2 regions of the Microbacterium jepli genome follow, and region 1 is predicted to be linked to the other one. Evidence: predicted binding sites of a transcription regulator. Region 1 holds the regulator's gene; the other holds the start of a gene.
The links. The regulator HspR, encoded in region 1, represses chaperone genes until heat shock. The targets are predictions, from matches to a motif close to AAGTTGAGTCNNNNNGACTCAACTT.
Positions count from the first base shown of each region.

Region 2: ABC304_RS10635 (ATP-dependent Clp protease ATP-binding subunit) is a predicted target of HspR. The motif match lies at 5,551-5,575, and genes of this name have one in related genera.

Region 1 is NZ_JBDFLW010000005.1:68,382-77,751, reverse strand. It holds gene ABC304_RS04655 (GAP family protein) at 1-369, shown strand, start outside; gene ABC304_RS04650 (ABC transporter ATP-binding protein) at 470-2,563, opposite strand; gene ABC304_RS04645 (ABC transporter ATP-binding protein) at 2,560-4,287, opposite strand; gene ABC304_RS04640 (hypothetical protein) at 4,441-4,848, opposite strand; gene ABC304_RS04635 (heat shock protein transcriptional repressor HspR) at 5,333-5,788, opposite strand; gene ABC304_RS04630 (DnaJ C-terminal domain-containing protein) at 5,817-6,806, opposite strand; gene ABC304_RS04625 (nucleotide exchange factor GrpE) at 6,825-7,427, opposite strand; gene dnaK (molecular chaperone DnaK) at 7,438-9,303, opposite strand.
Region 2 is NZ_JBDFLW010000005.1:1,354,639-1,364,008, forward strand. It holds gene ABC304_RS10610 (alpha-keto acid decarboxylase family protein) at 1-1,470, opposite strand, end outside; gene ABC304_RS10615 (VOC family protein) at 1,516-1,887, opposite strand; gene ABC304_RS10620 (cupin domain-containing protein) at 2,051-3,097, shown strand; gene ABC304_RS10625 (MarR family winged helix-turn-helix transcriptional regulator) at 3,126-3,581, shown strand; gene nhaA (Na+/H+ antiporter NhaA) at 3,627-5,471, shown strand; gene ABC304_RS10635 (ATP-dependent Clp protease ATP-binding subunit) at 5,595-8,156, shown strand; gene ABC304_RS10640 (LLM class flavin-dependent oxidoreductase) at 8,164-8,955, opposite strand; gene ABC304_RS10645 (DoxX family protein) at 9,260-9,370, shown strand, end outside.

The DNA of each region.
Region 1 (9,370 bases):
ACACGGCCCCGGGACGCCGACGAGCCCGAGCTTCCTATCTGGCTCCGCGGCGCGGACGATGCGACGTTCGGGCTGGGCTTCGCGCTCGGCTTCTTCCAGTCGGCGCTGAATCCGAAGAATCTGCTGCTGCTGATCGCCGCCGGGCTCGCGATCGCCGCCGACCCCGACCGGCCCATCGGTCCGCTGCTGGTGCTCGTGGGGCTGTTCGCGGTCGTCGCGTCGCTCGCCCTGGTGGTGGTGTCGGTGATCCGCGCGGGGCGGCGCGAGCGGCTGCAGGTGTGGCTGATGACGCGCGGATGGGTCGTCACGGCGGCGGTGTCGGCGATCGCGGGTGTCGTGCTGGTGGCGCCCGGGCTCGCACGCGTCTGACGGGCGTTTCGACTCGCTCCGCTCGCTCAACGGGCGGGTGGACGGGCCGGCGAAACGACGAGGGGCGGATGCCGCAGCATCCGCCCCTCCTCTGTTCGTGTCAGTTCGCGGACGGTGCGACACCGGTGGCGCCGGCGATCGCGGCCTCGGTCGCCGTGTCGGGCGAGGACGCAGGCGACGTCGCGGGCGCGGCGCCGTCGGTGTCGAGGTCGTGCGCGGCCTGCTCGAACTGCGACTGGTAGAGCCGCCAGTAGGCACCCTGCGCCGCGATGAGCTCGGTGTGCGAGCCCTTCTCCACGATGTCGCCGTGCTCCATCACGAGGATGAGGTCGGCGTCGCGGATGGTGGACAGACGGTGCGCGATGACGAACGACGTGCGTCCCTCGCGGAGCGCCGCCATCGCGTGCTGCAGCAGCAGCTCGGTGCGGGTGTCGACCGACGAGGTGGCCTCGTCGAGGATCAGCACCGACGGCTGCGCCACGAACGCGCGCGCGATCGTGATGAGCTGCTTCTCGCCCGCCGAGACGTTCGACGCGTCTTCGTCGAGAACGGTGTCGTAGCCCTCCGGGAGGGAGTGCACGAACTTGTCGACGCGGGTGGCGACGGCGGCCTCGACGATCTCCTCATCGGTCGCGCTCTCGCGGCCGTAGCGGATGTTGTCGCGGATCGTGCCGGCGAACAGCCACGGGTCCTGCAGCACCATGCCGGTGCGCGAGCGCACGTCGTCGCGGGTGAGCTCGGCGATGTCCTGCCCGTCGAGCAGGATGCGACCGCCGTCGAGCTCGTAGAACCGCATGATGAGGTTCACCAGCGTCGTCTTGCCCGCGCCGGTCGGGCCCACGATGGCGACGGTCTGCCCGGGCTCGACGCGGAAGGACAGGTCGGTGATGAGCGGGCGCTCGGGTGTGTACGAGAAGCGGACGTTCTCGAACTCGATGACGCCCTCGCCGTGCGCGGGATGCGGGGCATCCACGGCATCCGGCTCCTGCTCCTCGGCGTCGAGCAGCTCGAAGACGCGCTCCGCCGATGCGGTGCCGGACTGCACGACCGCGGCCATGCCGCCCAGCTGCGACAGCGGCTGGGTGAACTGCTGCGAGTACTGGATGAAGGCCTGCACGTCGCCGAGGCGGAGCGTGCCGCTCGCGACCTGCAGGGCACCCAGGACGGCGATGCCGACGTAGGTGAGGTTTCCGATGAACATCATGCCCGGCATGATCATGCCGGAGAGGAACTGCGCCTTGAAGCTCGCTTCGTAGAGCTCCTCGTTCTCGGCCTCGAACTTCTTCCGCGAGTCCTCCTCGCGGCCGAAGACCTTGACGAGGGCGTGTCCGGAGAAGGACTCCTCGACGCGGGCGTTCAGGCGCCCGACCTTGCGCCACTGGATGCCGAAGGCCTTCTGCGACTGCGGTCCGATCACGCCGAAGATGACGGCCATCAGCGGGAGCGAGATGAGCGCGACGATCGCGAGCTGCCAGGAGATCGAGAACATCATGATGAGCACGCCGACGACCGTCAGCACCGAGGTCACCACCGACGACAGCGACTGCTGCATCGTCTGGGTGATGTTGTCGATGTCGTTCGTGACACGCGAGATGAGCTCGCCGCGCTGGACCTTGTCGAAGTAGGCCAGCGGGAGGCGGTTGATCTTCGCCTCGACCTGCTCGCGCAGGCTCCACATCGCGCGCACCATGATCACGTTGATGACGTAGCCCTGGATCCAGCTGAGGAACGCCGACGCCACGTAGATCGCGAGAACGGCCACGACCACCATGCGCAGGCGGTCGAAGTCGACGCCTGCACCCACCTGGAAGTCGCTGAAGCCGCTGACGACGTTCGCGAAGTCGCCCTGGCCGGCCGACTGGAGTGCGGAGACGACGTCGGCCTGCGACGTGCCGGCCGGGAACTGGTCGCCCAGGGTGCGGGAGATGACGCCCTCGAAGATGATGTTCGTCGCCTCGCCGAGCACCTTCGGCGCGATGACCGAGAGGAAGACGCCGATCGCTCCGAGGATGGAGACGAACACGAAGGCGGCGGCATGCGGCTTCAGCAGGCCGACCAGACGGCCGAAGCTCTTGCCGAAGTTGTCGGCCTTTCCGGGCTTGACGCTGTCCCAGTCGCCCGACGTCTGCCGAGCCTGCTCGGCGAGCTCGAGCTCGAGGCGCTCCTCCTCGGTCAGTGCGTCGGCGGCGCTCATGCCTCCACCCCCAGCTGCGACTGCACGATCTCGCGGTAGGTCTCGCTGTCCTTCAACAGCTCCTCGTGCGTGCCGAGTCCCACCATGCGGCCGTCCTCCAGCACGACGATGCGATCGGCCTCCGTGATCGTCGACACGCGCTGCGCGACGACGATCTTGGTCGTGTCGGGCAGTTCGCGCCAGAGCGCCTGCCGGAGTCTGGCGTCGGTCGTGAGGTCGAGCGCCGAGAACGAGTCGTCGAAGATCAGGATGTCGGGCTGGTGCACGATGGCCCGGGCGATGGCCAGGCGCTGACGCTGTCCGCCGGAGACGTTCGTGCCGCCCTGCGCGATCGCCGCGTCGAGCTGCTTGTCCATCTTCTCCACGAAGTCCCGGCCCTGGGCGATCTCCAGCGCCGCCCACAGCTCCTCGTCGGTGGCGTCCTCGCGCCCGAACCGCAGGTTCGATGCGATCGTGCCGCTGAACAGGAAGGGGCGCTGGGGCACCAGGCCGATCCTCTTCCACAGGTGATCAAGATCGGCCTGGCGCACATCGACACCGCCGACGCGGACCTCTCCGCCCGTGACGTCGAAGAGCCGGGGCAGCAGGGAGACGAGCGTCGTCTTGCCCGCGCCCGTGGAGCCCACGATGGCGACCGTCTCACCGCGGGCCGCGCCGAAGCTGATGCCCTTGATGACGGGGGACTCGGCGCCCGGGTAGGTGAACTCGACGCTGTCGAACTGCACGGTGCCCGGCTCGCTGAAGACGCTGACCGGGTTCTCGGGGCGCGTGAGGGTCGACTCGCTGGCCAGCACCTCGCCGATGCGCTCGGCCGACACGGCCGCGCGCGGGATCATGATCGTCATGAAGGTCGCCATGAGCACGCCCATCAGGATCTGACCCACGTACTGCATGAAGGCGAACAGCGTGCCGATCTCGACACCGCCCTGGTCGACCTGGATGCCGCCGAACCAGATGACGCCCACGACCGTGACGTTGAGCACCAGCATGGCGACGGGGAACATCAGCACGAAGAGAGATCCGACCTTGCGCCCGACGACCATGATGTCGGTGTTGGCGCCACGGAAGCGCTCCTCCTCGATGTCTTCACGGACGAAGGCGCGCACCACGCGGACACCCGTGAGCTGCTCGCGCAGCACGCGGTTGACGGCGTCGAGCTTGACCTGGAAGCTGCGGAACAGCGGCACCATCCGGCTGATGATGAGCGCGACGATGATCAGGAGCAGCGGCACGGCGACGCCGATCAGCCAGCTGAGCCCGACGTCCTGCTGCAGCGCCATGACGATGCCGCCGATGGCCAGCAGCGGAGCGCTGACGAGCATGGTGGCGCCCATCATGGCGAGCATCTGCACCTGCTGGACGTCGTTCGTGTTGCGCGTGATCAGCGACCCGGGGCCGAACTTCGAGACCTCGCGCTCGGAGAACCCGCTCACCTTCTCGTAGACGTCGAGCCGGATGTCGCGGCCGACGCTCATCGCCGCGCGCGCGGCGAAGTAGGTGGCCACGACCGAGGCGATGATCTGCCCGAGCGAGATCGCGAGCATGAACGACCCGGTCGTCCAGATGAAGTTCGTGTCGCCGGTCGCGACGCCCTTGTCGATGATGTCGGCGTTCAGCCGGGGCAGGAACAGCGACGCGATGGCGGCGACGAACTGGAACAGCAGAACGCCGGCGAGCAGCGCGCGATACCGGGACAGATAGCGGATGAGGAGTTTTGCGAGCACGAGCGTCTCCGATGGATGTCGAGGCTCCACGAAGACCGGGATGCCGCGAACGGCGGTCGATGGGAGCGGATTCAGGCTAGACCGAACCCCGGACACACCGCCAACGCCCGGCCTACGCCCTCAGCGGACGCCTCACCGCACACGGTCGGTTTCTCACCGACCGGATGCTGCGGCCCACTCCTTCCGGCGCGCCGCGGTGGTGCGCAGCATCCAGGAGTCCACCACCAGCTCGCGGAGCCGGTCGACGTCGATGTCGTCGAGCCGCACGAGTACGGCGGGATAGCCCGCGAAGTGCGGGGTGTCGAAGGCGACGTCGTCGTAGGCGGCGAGCACCTGGGCCTTGCCCTCCATGCCGTCGACGCGGACGCCGACCACGGTGCCGTCGGGCCAGGTGCGTCCGAGCTCGGCCAGCTGCGCATGATCGGTCTGCGACGCCGGCCGCTCCCACACGTACATGCCCTTCGACGCGCGCCAGGCGCGTCCGCCGCGGTGTCCCTCGACACCGTCTTCGGAGTCGGGCAGGTCGCGCGCGATGGCGTCGATGTCGCTGAAGTCGGCCATGCGGTCAGTGTGCCCGTCGCCGGGCGCGACCACCACCCCGCCGACGCAGACCCGCCGTCCGGCTCAGCGAACGCCCTCGCGCACCTCGGCGGCGGTGTCGACTTCGGTCTGGGGCGGGGCGTTGCGCAGACTCAGTCCGGTCGCCACCGCGACGACGGCCGCAACGATCCCGATCACGTGCACTTGTCCAGTCCCGGTGATGGGCGCCGTCCTCCCCCGTCCGGCGACGGCCAGACTCCGGCGCAGCCTGACGGGCCGACGGCGCGCGCCGCGGCATCCGAATCAGCACCGCGAGAAGTCGCAACACGCCGCGCGATCGGTGCGCGACACGGCGTGTTGCGACGTCTCGCGGGTCGAAGAGGCCGCGCAGAGGCATGCAACCGGAACGACGGCCGGTGCGCGCCGCGCAGCGACACGCGGCCGACGCGGGTCACACGGGCGGGGCGAAGCCGGAGCGGGCCGCATGGGCCCGCGAGGGCTTCGGTCAGTCCTCGACCTCGGCGTCGTCGGGGTCGAGCTCGCGGCGCGGGCGCCACAGCACGACCTCGGTCGCTCGACGCACGCGGGCGCCGTGCCGCAGCGGCACGGCGGGGCCGACGCTTCCGGCGGCGAACACGCGGGCGCCGGGGCGGGAGGCACGCTCGATCTGAAGCTGCCGCTCGAGGTCGCTGACGCGACGGCTGAGGGCGTGCACCTGCTCCTCGAGCTCGATCACGCGCGCGATCGCGGGGAGGCTCATCCCATCGGCGGACAACCGGGCGACCTCGCGCAGCTGCTGCACGTGGCGCAGGGAGTACCGGCGCGATCCGCCCTGCGTGCGCGCCGGCACCACGAGGCCGAGCCGGTCGTACTGGCGCAGCGTCTGCGGGTGCATCCCGGCGAGCTCGGCCGCCCCGGCGATCGCGAAAATCGGCGAGTTCTCGTCGAGGTCGTCGGTCATGCCACCCGCTCCTGCCCGCATCATCGGCTCAGCCGCGCGCCTTCGACATCAGGTCGGCGCGGGGACTCTCGGTCGGCTCGAGCTCGCGGAACCTCTCGAGCGCGGCGCGCGCCTCGTCGTCCAAGTGCGACGGCACGGCGACCTGCACCTCGGCGAGGAGGTCGCCGAGTCCCTTCGACGTCTGCACGCCGCGGCCCTTCACGCGCAGCACGCGGCCCGACGGGGTGCCGGGGGCGACGCGCAGCTTGACGGGATCGCCGCCCAGCGTCGGCACCTCGATGGTCGCGCCCAGCGCGGCCTCGGTGAACGACACCGGCACGACGACTCGCAGATTCAGGCCGTCACGTGTGAAGACCGGGTGCGGCCGCACGGCGATCTGCACGACGATGTCGCCGGTCTCACCGCCGTCCGGCGACGGACGGCCGCGGCCGCGCAGACGGATCTTCTGCCCGTCGGAGACGCCGGCGGGGATCTTCACCTTGAACGGGTTGCCGTCCTCGCCCTGCAGCGAGATCGTGTCGCCCTTGGTCGCGGTGATGAAGTCGATCGTCGTCCGCGCGGTGACGTCGGCGCCGCGCGTCGGACCGCCGAAGCCGCGGAAGCCGCCGCTCGTCTGGCCGAAGCCGCCGGAGCCGAAGCGCCCGCCCTGGTTGAACATCGAGAAGATGTCGTCGAAGTCCTCGGCCGTCTGCGCGCGGGGGTTGCCGCGGCTCTGGCCGAACCGGCTGAACACGTCCTCGAAGCCGCCGCCGTTCTGGCCGCCGGCCTGGAAGCGCGCCCCGGAGCCCATGGCCCGGATCTGGTCGTACTCCGCCCGCTGCTCCGTGTCGGACAGCACGGCGTACGCCTCGCTGATCTCCTTGAAGGTCGCCTCGGCCGCAGCATCCCCCTGATTGGAATCCGGGTGATACTTGCGCGCCAGTTTGCGGTACGTCTTCTTGAGGTCGGCCTCGCTGACGTCCTTGGACACCCCGAGGACCTTGTAGAAGTCCTTGTCGAACCAGTCCTGACTGGCCATGCGTCTCCTTCTGAGGCGTTAGTCGGCAGGAACGGCGACGACGACCTTCGCCGGACGCAGCTCGATGGAGCCCAGGCGGTACCCGGTCTCCACGACCTCGAGGACGGTGGACTCGGTGGCTCCGGGTGTCGGCACCTGGAAGATCGCCTCGTGCTGCTGCGGGTCGAACACCTCGCCCGCGGCGCCGTAGGACTCCACGCCGAGCTTCTCGGCCACGGCGCGCACCTTCTCCGCGATGGCGGCGAAGGGCGAGCCCTCGGTCAGGTCGCCGTGCTTCTCGGCACGGCTGAGGTCGTCGAGCACCGGCAGCAGCGCGGTGGCCGCACGCCCCTGGGCGCGCTCCACCTCGATCTGCCGCTGCTCCTCGGTGCGCCGGCGGTAGTTGGCGTACTCGGCGGTCAGGCGCTTCAGGTCGATCAGGAGACTGTCGTCCCCCGACCCGGAGGCGCCCGCGGCGTCAGCGGCCGCAGCATCCCCCGTCTGCTCGGCACCCAGGATGTCGTCGACCGTCAGCGGCTCCTGAGCCCCACCCGCGGCGGGGCCGGCGGAGTCATCCGCCGGCCCGTTCACGGAATCAGGGCCCTCGTCGCCGATCGGCGCGTCGCGGTCCTTCTTGCTCATGGGAGTCGTCCTACTTCTTCTCGTCCTCGTCGTCGACGACCTCGGCGTCGATCACGTCCTCCTCGGGGTTCGGCGTCTCGCCGTTCCCGGGCTGACCGACGTTCGGGTCGGCCTGCTCGCCCTGGGCCTGCGAGGAGGCGTAGATCGCCTCGCCCAGCTTGCCCTGGCTGGCGTTGAGCTTGTCGAACGCGGTCTTCACCGCGTCGTCGTCATCGCCGGCGAGCGCCGTCTTCAGCGCGTCGACGTCGCCCTGCACCTCGGTCTTGACGTCCTCGGGCAGCTTGTCGTCGTTGTCCTTGATCAGCTTGTCGATCGAGTAGGACAGCGTCTCGGCCTGGTTGCGGGTCTCGGCGGACTCGCGGCGCTTCTTGTCCTCCGCCGCGTGCTCCTCGGCCTCGCGCACCATGCGCTCGATGTCATCCTTCGGCAGCGACGAGCCGCCGGTGATGGTCATCGACTGCTCCTTGCCGGTGCCCTTGTCCTTCGCGGACACGTGCACGATGCCGTTGGCGTCGATGTCGAAGGTGACCTCGACCTGCGGGATGCCACGGGGGGCCGGGGCGATGCCGGTGAGCTCGAACGTTCCCAGCGGCTTGTTGTCGCGGGTGAAGTCGCGCTCGCCCTGGAAGACCTGGATCGCCACGGACGGCTGGTTGTCGTCGGCCGTGGTGAAGGTCTCGCTGCGCTTGGTCGGGATGGCCGTGTTGCGCTCGATGAGCTTGGTCATGATGCCGCCCTTGGTCTCGATGCCGAGGCTCAGGGGGGTGACGTCGATGAGCAGCACGTCCTTGCGCTCGCCGCGCAGCACACCGGCCTGCAGGGCGGCGCCGACGGCGACGACCTCATCCGGGTTGACGCCCTTGTTGGCGTCCTTGCCGGTCTCGCGCTTGACGAGCTCGGCCACGGCGGGCATGCGGGTCGATCCGCCGACGAGCACGATGTGGTCGATGTCCTCGACCTTGATGCCGGCTTCGCGGATGACGTCGGCGAACGGCTTCTTCGTGCGGTCGAGGAGGTCCTTGGTCAGGTCCTCGAACTTCGCGCGCGTGATCGTCTCGCTGAGCGACACGGGGCCGCTCTCGGTCAGCGACAGGTAGGGCAGGTTCACACTCGTGGACGCGGAGCTCGAAAGCTCCTTCTTCGCCTGCTCGGCAGCCTCCTTAAGGCGCTGGAGGGCGATCTTGTCACCGGAGACGTCGACGCCCGACGTGGCCTTGAACTGCTTGATGAAGTAGTCGACGAGGCGCTGGTCCCAGTCGTCGCCGCCGAGGCGGTTGTCACCGGCGGTCGAGCGCACCTGGATCGTGGAGAAGTCGTCGTCCTTGCCCACCTCGAGGAGGGAGACGTCGAACGTTCCGCCACCGAGGTCGAAGACGAGGATGAGCTCGTCCTCCTTGCCCTTGTCGAGGCCGTAGGCCAGCGCCGCGGCAGTGGGCTCGTTGATGATGCGCAGCACGTTGAGGCCGGCGATCTCGCCCGCGTCCTTCGTGGCCTGACGCTCGGCGTCGTTGAAGTAGGCGGGGACCGTGATGACGGCGTCGGAGACCGTGTCGCCGAGGTACTCCTCCGCGTCGTGCTTCAGCTTGCCGAGGATGCGGGCCGAGACCTCCTGCGGCGTGTACTTCTTGCCGTCCACGTCGAAGGTCCAGTTGGTGCCCATGTGGCGCTTGACGCTGGCGACCGTGCGGTCGACGTTGGTGACGGCCTGGCGCTTCGCGGTCTCACCGACGAGCACCTCGCCGTCCTTGGTGAACGCGACCACCGACGGGGTGGTGCGGAAGCCCTCGGCGTTCGCGATCACCTTGGGCTCGCCGCCCTCCAGGACGCTGACGACGGAGTTGGTCGTACCGAGGTCGATTCCGACAGCACGTGGCATTTTCTCTCCCTTGTTGAAAGTTGTGGTCCGGGCCGCAACCAGAGGGTTGAGCCGGAATGACTCAAGG
Region 2 (9,370 bases), 1.3 Mb from region 1:
GTTGTACTGCTCCTGCAGGCCGTGGATGGCGCGCTCGACCGTGTAGCCCCCGTTGTCGACCACCACGATGACCGCGGGGATGCCGTGGCGCAGGACGGTTCCCAGCTCGGCGATGGTGAGCTGCGCGGCGCCGTCGCCGATGAGCAGCACCGGACGCCGGTCGGGACGGGCGAGAGCGGCGCCCAGCAGCGCGGGCAGGGTGAATCCGATGGCCGCCCACAGCGGCTGGCCGATGAGCGTCACGCCCGCGGGGAGACGGTGGCCGGCCATCCCGTAGAACGACGTGCCCTGGTCGGCGAGCACCACATCGCCGGTGCGCAGGAAGGCGGTGACCTCGCTCCACAGGGCGGCCTGTCCGAGCGGCGCCTCAGGCGCCAGCGGGAGAGGTGCGGGCTGATCCGCACCGCCGCCGGGCCGGACGAGGAAGAGCTTCTCGCCGGCCGTAGCCACGGCGTCCGTCAGGATGTCGAGCGCGTCGGCCATCGCCAGCGGCTCGAAGCGCTCTCCTCCGACCGCGGCGTACTCGCCGCGGAGCTCGATCGTGCGGGCGGGGTCGATCCGCTGCGAGAAGAAGCCGCTCGTGAGGTCGGTGAACTGCACGCCCGCCAGGACCAGGACGTCGGAGTCCTCGATGATCGTACGGACGGCGGTCTCGCTGGCGGCGCCGAGGTAGGAGCCGAGGTACGCGTCGGCGGACTCGTCGACGACCCGCCGGCCCCACAGCAGCGTGGCGTGCGGGACGCCCAGGCCCAGGAGGCGGTGCAGGTGCTCATCCGCCCCGACACGAGACACCAGGATGTCGGCGAGCACGGCGAGAGAGCGAGCGGATGCCAGGCGGGAGGTCACCGCGGATCGGAACGCCGACGCGGCCTCCGCCGTCGTCACACGCGGGTGGGACGGCAGGGGAGCGGACGGTGGCGACGCGGGCGCCTCCGCCACGTCGGCGGCCACGACCAGATAGCCGGGCAGACGCCGATCGTGCGCGGCGACGATGACGCGGTCGATCTCCGCCGCGTAGTCCTCGGCCGTCGGCCGGCCCCGGGCCACGGTGACCTCGGCGGTCATGCGCGCGAAGTGGTCGAAGTCGCCGTCGCCGAGCGTGTGATGCGTCGCGCGGCCGGCGGACTGCGTCGCGACGGTCGGCGCCCCCACCACATGCAGCACGGGCACGTGCTCGGCGCTGCTGCCGGCCACGCCCGAGATCGCGGACAGCTCGCCGACGCCGAACGTGGTGCTCAGCGCACCGAGTCCCGCGAGGCGCGCGTAGCCGTCGGCGGCGTAGGCGGCACCGAGCTCGTTCGCGGTGCCGATCCACGTGATGAGCGGATGCCGCTCCACGTGGTCGAGGAAGCCCAGCGTGAAGTCTCCCGGCACGCCGAAGAGATGACGGATGCCGCACTCGGCCATCCGGTCGAGCAGGTAGTCGGCCACGGTGTACGGGTACTCGCGGCCGTCGACGTCAGTGGTCACGGAGACAGCAAACCATGCCGGCGGCCGGGGGCGCAGCCGGCGTGGTCAGGCCCGTGGGGGGAGTTGCTGCAGCGTCCAGGTGTTCCCGTCGGGGTCATCGAACGAGACGAACCGCCCCCATCCGAGGTCGTCCACGCCCTGCGCGGCGACGCCGACCGCCTGCAGATCGGCGAGCGCACGGTCGGCATCGGGCACGACCACCTGGATGGTGTTCTGTCGACCGGGCTCGAGGTCGATCTCGAGACCGGTGCCGAAAGCGATGGAACACGCTGATCCGGGCGGGGTCAGCTGCACGAAGCGCAGCCCTTCGTAGGGCGACTGGTCGTGATCGAGATGGAAGCCGATGGACGTGTAGAAGTCCTTGGCGCGGTCCACGTCGGTCACCGGCACGAAGATGAGCTCGATCTTCCAGTCCATGTCGTCTGTCCTCCCCACGGAGCGCCGATCGCCCCGGCAGACCCCACGCTAGGGCAGGCCTCCGACAGGCGTAGGAATTCGTGTCCGGCTTCCCGCCGCAGCCTGTGCTCGCCGCTGCCGCCGCGTCAAGATGGTGTCGTCCGCCTCGCCCAAGGAGTGCTCCATGGTGATCCGCTCGCCCCACGTCGTCTCGCTGAACGACGCCGTCCCGGTCTTCGAGAACGAGCTCGGGTCCGTCGCGCAGCTGACCGCGGCATCCTTCCCGATCCTGTCGCGCATGTCGCTCAAGCGGATCGTGCTCGAGGCCGGGGCGATGCGCGAGCCGCAGTGGAACGTCGACGCCAACCAGATCGCCTACGTCACCGAGGGGACCGTGCTGATCTCGATGCTGGGCAACGCCGACGCGTTCTCGAGCTTCGTCGTCGGCGCGGGGCAGATGTACCACGTCGAGTCCGGCGCGATCTACCACATCGAGAACATCGGGGAGGGGCGTGCCGAGGTCATCGCCGCCCTCCGCAGCGCCGAGCCGCGCCACTTCTCCCTCACCTCCAGCCTCAATGCGATGACGGCCGCGGTGCTGGGCAACACCTACGACCTGCCCGCCGCCGCGTTCTCCGCTTTCGCGCGGCCGGGGGCGGCGCAGATCCTCCGGCGCGGGGGCGCGGCGCGCATCCCCGACACGGCGGGGCTCCCGAACGCCCACCTCTTCGACGCCGAGGGCCAGATCGCCCCGCTGTCCTCTCCGGCGGGCTTCGCCAAGCTCGCCCGCCGGCAGTACTGGGCGGCCCTGTCGGACCTGTCGATGTACCACCTGCGCATCACCGGATCGGGGATGCGGGAGCCGCACTGGCACCCGCGCACCGCGGAGCTGGGCTACGTCTGGAAGGGCCGGGGACGCATGCGCGTGCTGGATCCGGACGGCAGCCTCGACGAGTACGAGCTGGTGCCCGGCCAGGCCTACTTCATCCCGCGCGCCTACCCGCACCACATCGAGGCGCTCGAGGACGACGGCATCCACTTCCTCATCTTCTTCGACCGCGCCATGCCCGCCGACATCGGCTACCGGGCGACGGCATCGGCGTTCTCGCGCGAGGTGCTCGCGGCGTCGTTCGGCGTGCGGGAGGCGGAGCTGCCCGTGTTCCCGTTCACGCCCGTCGATCCGCTGATCGTCGCCCGATCCAACCCGCGGGACGGCGACGCCGCGGAGTGAGGCGCCCGGCCGCGACTACCATGGGCAGGTGCCAGCCAGAGGAGGCGACGACGTGGCCGCCGAACCGCCCCCCTTCAGCCCGGTCATCGCCCTGCTGACCGTCGCCGCCGTCTGGGACGCCCGGCTCGAGCACGAGCTGCGCGACCTCGGACTCTCGACGCGGAAGTACGCCCTCCTCGCGCACGTCGAGGCGACGCCGGGCATCTCCTTCAGCGAGCTCGCGCGCCGCTCCCAGATCACGGTGCAGAGCGTCCACACCGCTGCGCGCTCGCTCGCGGAGGCCGGCTTCGTCGTCGATGCGAACGCGCACGCCGGCGCCGCCTCCGACCTGCGCGTCACGCCGGAGGGCATCCGTCTGCTGCGCGAGGCCGACGCCCGCCTCGCCGCGCTGGACGCGACCTTCGGCGGCGGTGCGCCGGCGCTGACGTCCGCGTTGGAGGGCCTTCACGAGCGCCCGTTCGAGGGATCCGCGGCAGCTGAGTGACCCGACGGGTGCGCGTGATCGCGCGAATGGCGCGAAGATGAGTGCGTGACCGCCGTCTCGTTGCTGCCGTCCCGTCCGTCGGCGCCTGCCCGCCCCAAGAAGAAGCACGTCTCCGGAGACCGTCTCTCCGCCGCTCTCATGCTGATCGGCGTCGGTCTGGCCATGCTGTGGGCGAACCTGCCCGGCGACACCTACGAGACGTTCTGGTCGATGCCGGCCGCGTTCTCGATCGGCGGCATGGAGGTCACCTTCACGCTCCACCAAATCGTCAACGACGCGCTGATGACCCTCTTCTTCTTCCTCGTCGGACTCGAGGTCAAGCGCGAACTGACGATCGGCGAGCTGACAGACCGCTCCCGCGCCGCCGTGCCGATCGTCGCCGCGCTGGCGGGACTCGTCATCCCCGCGCTCGTGTTCCTCGCGTTCGCGGGCTCGACGCAAGCCGCGGACGCGTGGGGCGTCGTGATCTCCACCGACACGGCGTTCCTGCTGGGTGCCCTGGCGATCGTCGGTCCAAAGTTCCCCTCGCGGCTGCGGACCTTCCTCCTCACCCTCGCCGTCGTCGACGACATCGGCGCGCTCGTCGTGATCGGCCTGTTCTACAGCGGCGGCCTCAGCATCTGGCCCCTCGCTGCGGCTGTCGCCCTCATGGCGCTGCTGGCCCTCGTGCGCTACCTGCCCGTCGGCCGCGGCTTCGCCTACTCGGTCCTCGCGATCGGGCTGTGGATCGCCGTCGCGCTGGGCGGCATCCACCCCACCCTCGCCGGCGTCGCCGTGGCCCTCCTCATCCCCGTCTTCGCACCGCGGCGCTCGGACGTCGAGCGCACGGCGGAGCTCACCCTCGCCTTCCGCGAATCGCCGAATCCGGCCTACGCGGCCGCGGTCACCCGGAGCCTGCGCGAATCGCTCTCCATCAACGAGCGGATCGACAACGCCTGGCGGCCGTACATCGCCTACGGCGTGCTGCCGCTGTTCGCGCTCGCGAACGCCGGCGTGCACATCGACGGACAGACGCTGATGGATGCTGCGGCCTCGCCGGTCGCATGGGGCATCGTCGTCGGTCTCGTGGTGGGCAAGTTCGTCGGCATCACCGGTGCCACGCTGCTGATGCGCGTGCTGGGCAAGGGGCAGCTCGCGCCCGGTCTGGGGCTGAACCGCGTCGCCGGGGGAGCGGCCCTGTCGGGCATCGGGTTCACGATCGCCCTGTTCATCGTGCCCATCGCCATCGACGACCCGCACACGGCCGACCTCGCGCGGGTGGCCGTGCTCGCGGCATCCGTCATCGCCTTCCTGCTGGGCTGGGCGACCCTGGTGGCGGGCGACCGCATCTGGCCGCCGCAGCCGGTCGGGGCCAAGCTCGTGCGCCCCGTCGACCCCGATCGCGATCACCTCGCGGGACCGCTGGACGCCCGCTACACGATCGTCGAGTATGGCGACTTCGAGTGCCCCTTCTGCAGCCGCGCGACCGGATCGGTCGACGCGGTGCGCGCCCATTTCGGCGACGACATCCTCTGGGTGTGGCGGCACCTTCCGCTCGACGGCCCGCACCCGCACGCGCAGCAGGCGGCGCAGGCAGCGGAGGCGGCGGGTCTCCAGGGCCGGTTCTACGACATGGCGCGCCTCCTGTTCTCGCGACAGAGCGACCTGGAGGTGGACGACCTGTTCGCGTACGCCGGCGAACTCGGTCTCGACGAGGAGCGCTTCGCTGCGGACTTCCGCTCGGCGAAGGTCTTGCGCCGGGTGCAGGACGACCGGCTGGATGCCGAGGTGATGGACCTCAACACCACGCCGACGTTCTTCGTCAACGGCAAGCGCCATGTCGGTCCGTACGACTCCGCGTCGCTGATCCGCATCGTCGAGACGCCGCTCTCGGAGCGTCACGTGAAGTGAGGGATCCGTCGTCCATCCTGCGCCGGGAATAGCCGGGCTGATTCCGCGTTGAAGTTGATACGAACGCGCTCAAGTACGTATCTTGAGTGCATCAGACTCACCTTCTCCCGGGAGACACCAGGAATGCCTGAAGACTTCACCCCCGACAGCGCCGACAACGGCTCGAGCGCTTTCGACGACTTCCTCGCACGCTACATCGAGGGCGAGCGCGCCCGCTCGTCGCGCTCGATCGACCTGAGCCGCTTCCTCAGCGCGCGCACCCAGGCGATCCTGCAGGACGCCGGGCGCTTCGCCCTCGAGCGCGGCCAGGGCGAGCTCGACGCGCTGCACGTGCTGCACGTCATCGTGCAGCACGAGCCGGCCGAAGACGCGGTGCGCCGCGTCGGCGCCGACCCCGCGCAGATCGCCCGCGCCGCGGCCGACCGTCTACCGGCTCCGTCGGCCCCGACCTCGGTCGACGCCGCGGTGATCGCGCCGTCGGTGCAGCGCGCGCTCTTCCACGCGTATCAGGTCGCCCGCGCGTCCGGCTCGACGTACGTCGACCCCGAGCACCTCTTCTTCGCCCTCGTCATCGGCCAGGACGCGCCCGCGGGCCAGGTGCTCGCGCGCGCCGGTGTGACCGCCGAGGCGCTGACCCAGGGCATGCGCGAGGAGGTCACGACCTCCGGCGCTCCGGTGTCCGAGGACGCGGATGCCGCGGCATCCGTCACTCCGATGCTCGACCGCTTCGGCACCGACCTCACCGAGCGCGCGCGCTCCGGCGCCCTCGACCCGGTGATCGGCCGCTCGGACGAGATCGAGCAGACGATCGAGATCCTCAGCCGCCGCACGAAGAACAACCCCGTGCTCGTCGGCGAGGCCGGCGTCGGCAAGACCGCGATCGTCGAGGGCCTCGCCCAGGCGATCGTCGACGGCGCCGTGCCGGAGCAGCTGCGCGACAAGCGCGTCATCTCGCTCGACCTGCCCGCGATGCTCGCCGGCACCCGCTACCGCGGCGACTTCGAGGAGCGCCTCACCCAGACGATGGACGAGGTGGCCGCCGGCGACGGCGCCTACATCGTCTTCATCGACGAGGTGCATACCGTCGTCGGCGCCGGTGGCGGCGGCGAGGGCGCGATGGACGCGGGCAACATCCTCAAGCCGCGCCTCGCGCGCGGGGAGCTGCACCTCGTGGGTGCGACGACGCTCAAGGAGTACCGCACGATCGAGAAGGACCCGGCGCTGGAGCGCCGCTTCCAGCCGGTGCGGGTCGGAGAGCCCTCGATCGAGGACGCCGTGCTGATCCTGCGCGGACTCCGCGGCGCCTACGAGGAGCACCACGCCGTGACCTACACCGACGAGGCGCTGCGCGCCGCCGTCGAGCTCGGCGACCGCTACCTCCCCGACCGCGTGCTGCCCGACAAGGCCATCGACCTCATCGATCAGGCCGGCGCCCGGCTGCGGCTGAAGCTCGGCGTCGCGGTCGACGTGTCGGCGCTGATCGCGCGCCTGGCGGAGCTCGAGGCCGACAAGAACGCCGCCGTCTCGGCGGAGCACTACGAGGACGCCTCGCGCCTGCGGGACGCCATCGCCGAGGTGCAGTCGCGCCTGGACGAGGTCTCGGCGCGCTCGGCCATCTCGACCGATCGTGCGGCCGTGGTCGACGACACCCAGATCGCCGCCGTGATCAGCCGGGCCACCGGCATCCCCGTCAACCGTCTCACCGAGACCGAGCGCGGACGCCTGGCGTCGCTGGAGAGCGAGCTGCACGAGCGGGTCATCGGCCAGGACGAGGCGGTCGCCGCGGTGGCCAAGGCCGTCCGGCGCAACCGCACCGGCATGGGCGACGCCCACCGCCCGGTCGGCTCGTTCCTCTTCCTCGGCCCGACCGGTGTCGGCAAGACCGAGCTGGCGAAGGCCCTGGCCGGATCCCTGTTCGACGACGACACCGCCGTCATCCGCTTCGACATGAGCGAGTTCGGCGAGCGTCACACCGTGTCGCGGCTCGTCGGTGCCCCTCCGGGATACGTCGGGTACGACGAGGCCGGCCAGCTCACCGAGCGCGTACGGCGCAACCCGTACTCGATCGTGCTGTTCGACGAGATCGAGAAGGCGCACCCCGACGTGTTCAACCTGCTGCTGCAGGTGCTCGACGACGGACGCCTCACCGACGGACAGGGGCGGACGGTGGACTTCCGCAACACCGTCGTCGTCATGACCTCGAACATCGGCAGCGAGTTCCTGGCGTCGCGCTCGGGCGCCATCGGCTTCCTCGCCGACGGCGGCGGCCCGACCGGCTTCGGCAGCGAGAAGGATCTGCGCGACCGCGTCATGGGGCGCCTGCGCGAGGCGATGCGGCCGGAGTTCCTCAACCGCATCGACGAGATCGTCACGTTCCGCAAGCTCGACCGCGTGCAGCTCGAGCGCATCGTGCACCTGCTGCTAAAGGCGACGAGCGCGCGGCTGGCCCGCCGCGAGGTGGCGCTGGAGGTCACGGACGCCGCTGCGGCCTGGATCGCCGAGCACGGCTACGAGCCGGAGTACGGCGCACGGCCCCTGCGCCGGCTGATCCAGCGCGAGGTCGACGATCGGATCGCAGAGCTCTTCGTCGACGGCGTGCTCGTCGACGGGGGATCGGTGACGGTGGATGCTGCGGACGGCGCCCTCGTCGTGACCGCCGGGGTGGCGCTGGCCCAGGCCGCCTGACCGGCGCTCAGCCGCGCAGGTCGAGCACCTCGGCCGCGGCGTCGATGAACCTCAGGTAGGCGTCGACGTCGTCGGTCGGGGTGATCGCGCGCAGCACGAGCTCGTCCACGGCCGCGGCGAACGCCTCCACCCCCGCCTTGGTGTCCTCGCCCCGTCGGGGAAGAACCGTGTCGAGCACGTCGATGCCGAGACGCTCGAAGTTCGCCGCGTAGTTCGGGAACCCGGCGTAGCGCGCCGCCTCCGCGTCGCGTCGGCCTTCGGCCCCGGCATCCAGTGACGTCCGGGCGTACAGGATGACCGAGGTGTCCGGGCTGAGCGCCCGCGCTTCGCGCGCCTGATCCGCGGCGGTTTCGGGGGTCAGCCAGTTCAGGAGCACGCCGTCGCCGTGCTCGACCGCGAGCGCACGCATTTTCGGCCCGAGGGCGCCGACGACGACCCGCAGCCCGGCCTCCGCTCGCAGGGCGTCGACGGTCTCCCGCACGGCCCGGAGTGCGCCCTGGCGGAGCTGTCCCGAGCCGACGCCGATCGTCAGCCGCTCGCGAGGGAGGTCGTGCGATGCCACCGCCGCGGCGATGTCGTCGGCCGACCGGCGGTCGACGGCGATGACGCCGGTGGCCAGGCCGATGCGCTCGGTGACCGCGGCCGCTGCGGCGAGCACCGCGAGCGAATCCCCGTCGGCGGTGTCGTTGACCCAGAGCGTGTGGAACCCGGCGCGCTCGGCGGCGGCAGCCACCTGCGCGCCCGCTTCCGGTCCGAGGGATCCGGCGATGCCGAGGGAGAGGAAGCCGCGCATGGTCATGGTTTCGAGTCTGCCGCAGGTGCGGGCCGTGCGGGCGTGCGGGCGTTTCGACTCGCTGCGCTCGCTCAACGGGCGGACAGGTGTCGGCGGGTGTAGGCGTTTCGACGCGCTGCGCTCGCTCGACGGGCGCACAGGTGTCGGCGGGTGTGGGCGTTTCGACTCGCTGCGCTCGCTCAACGGGCGGACAGGTGTCGCCGTGTGCGGGCGTTTCGACTCGCTGCGCTCGCTCAACGGGCGATGGACCGGTCGTTGAGCGAGGAGCGCAGCGACGAGACGAAACGCGGGCGGATGGCAGACTGAGGCGATGAAGCGCTCCCGCAGGCGAACCGTCAGCCCGGTCGACGTGGCCCGGACGACAGCCCGCGTCATGCTGGCCGCCCTGCTGGTCGGCGCGGGCATCTCGCACCTTTCGTGG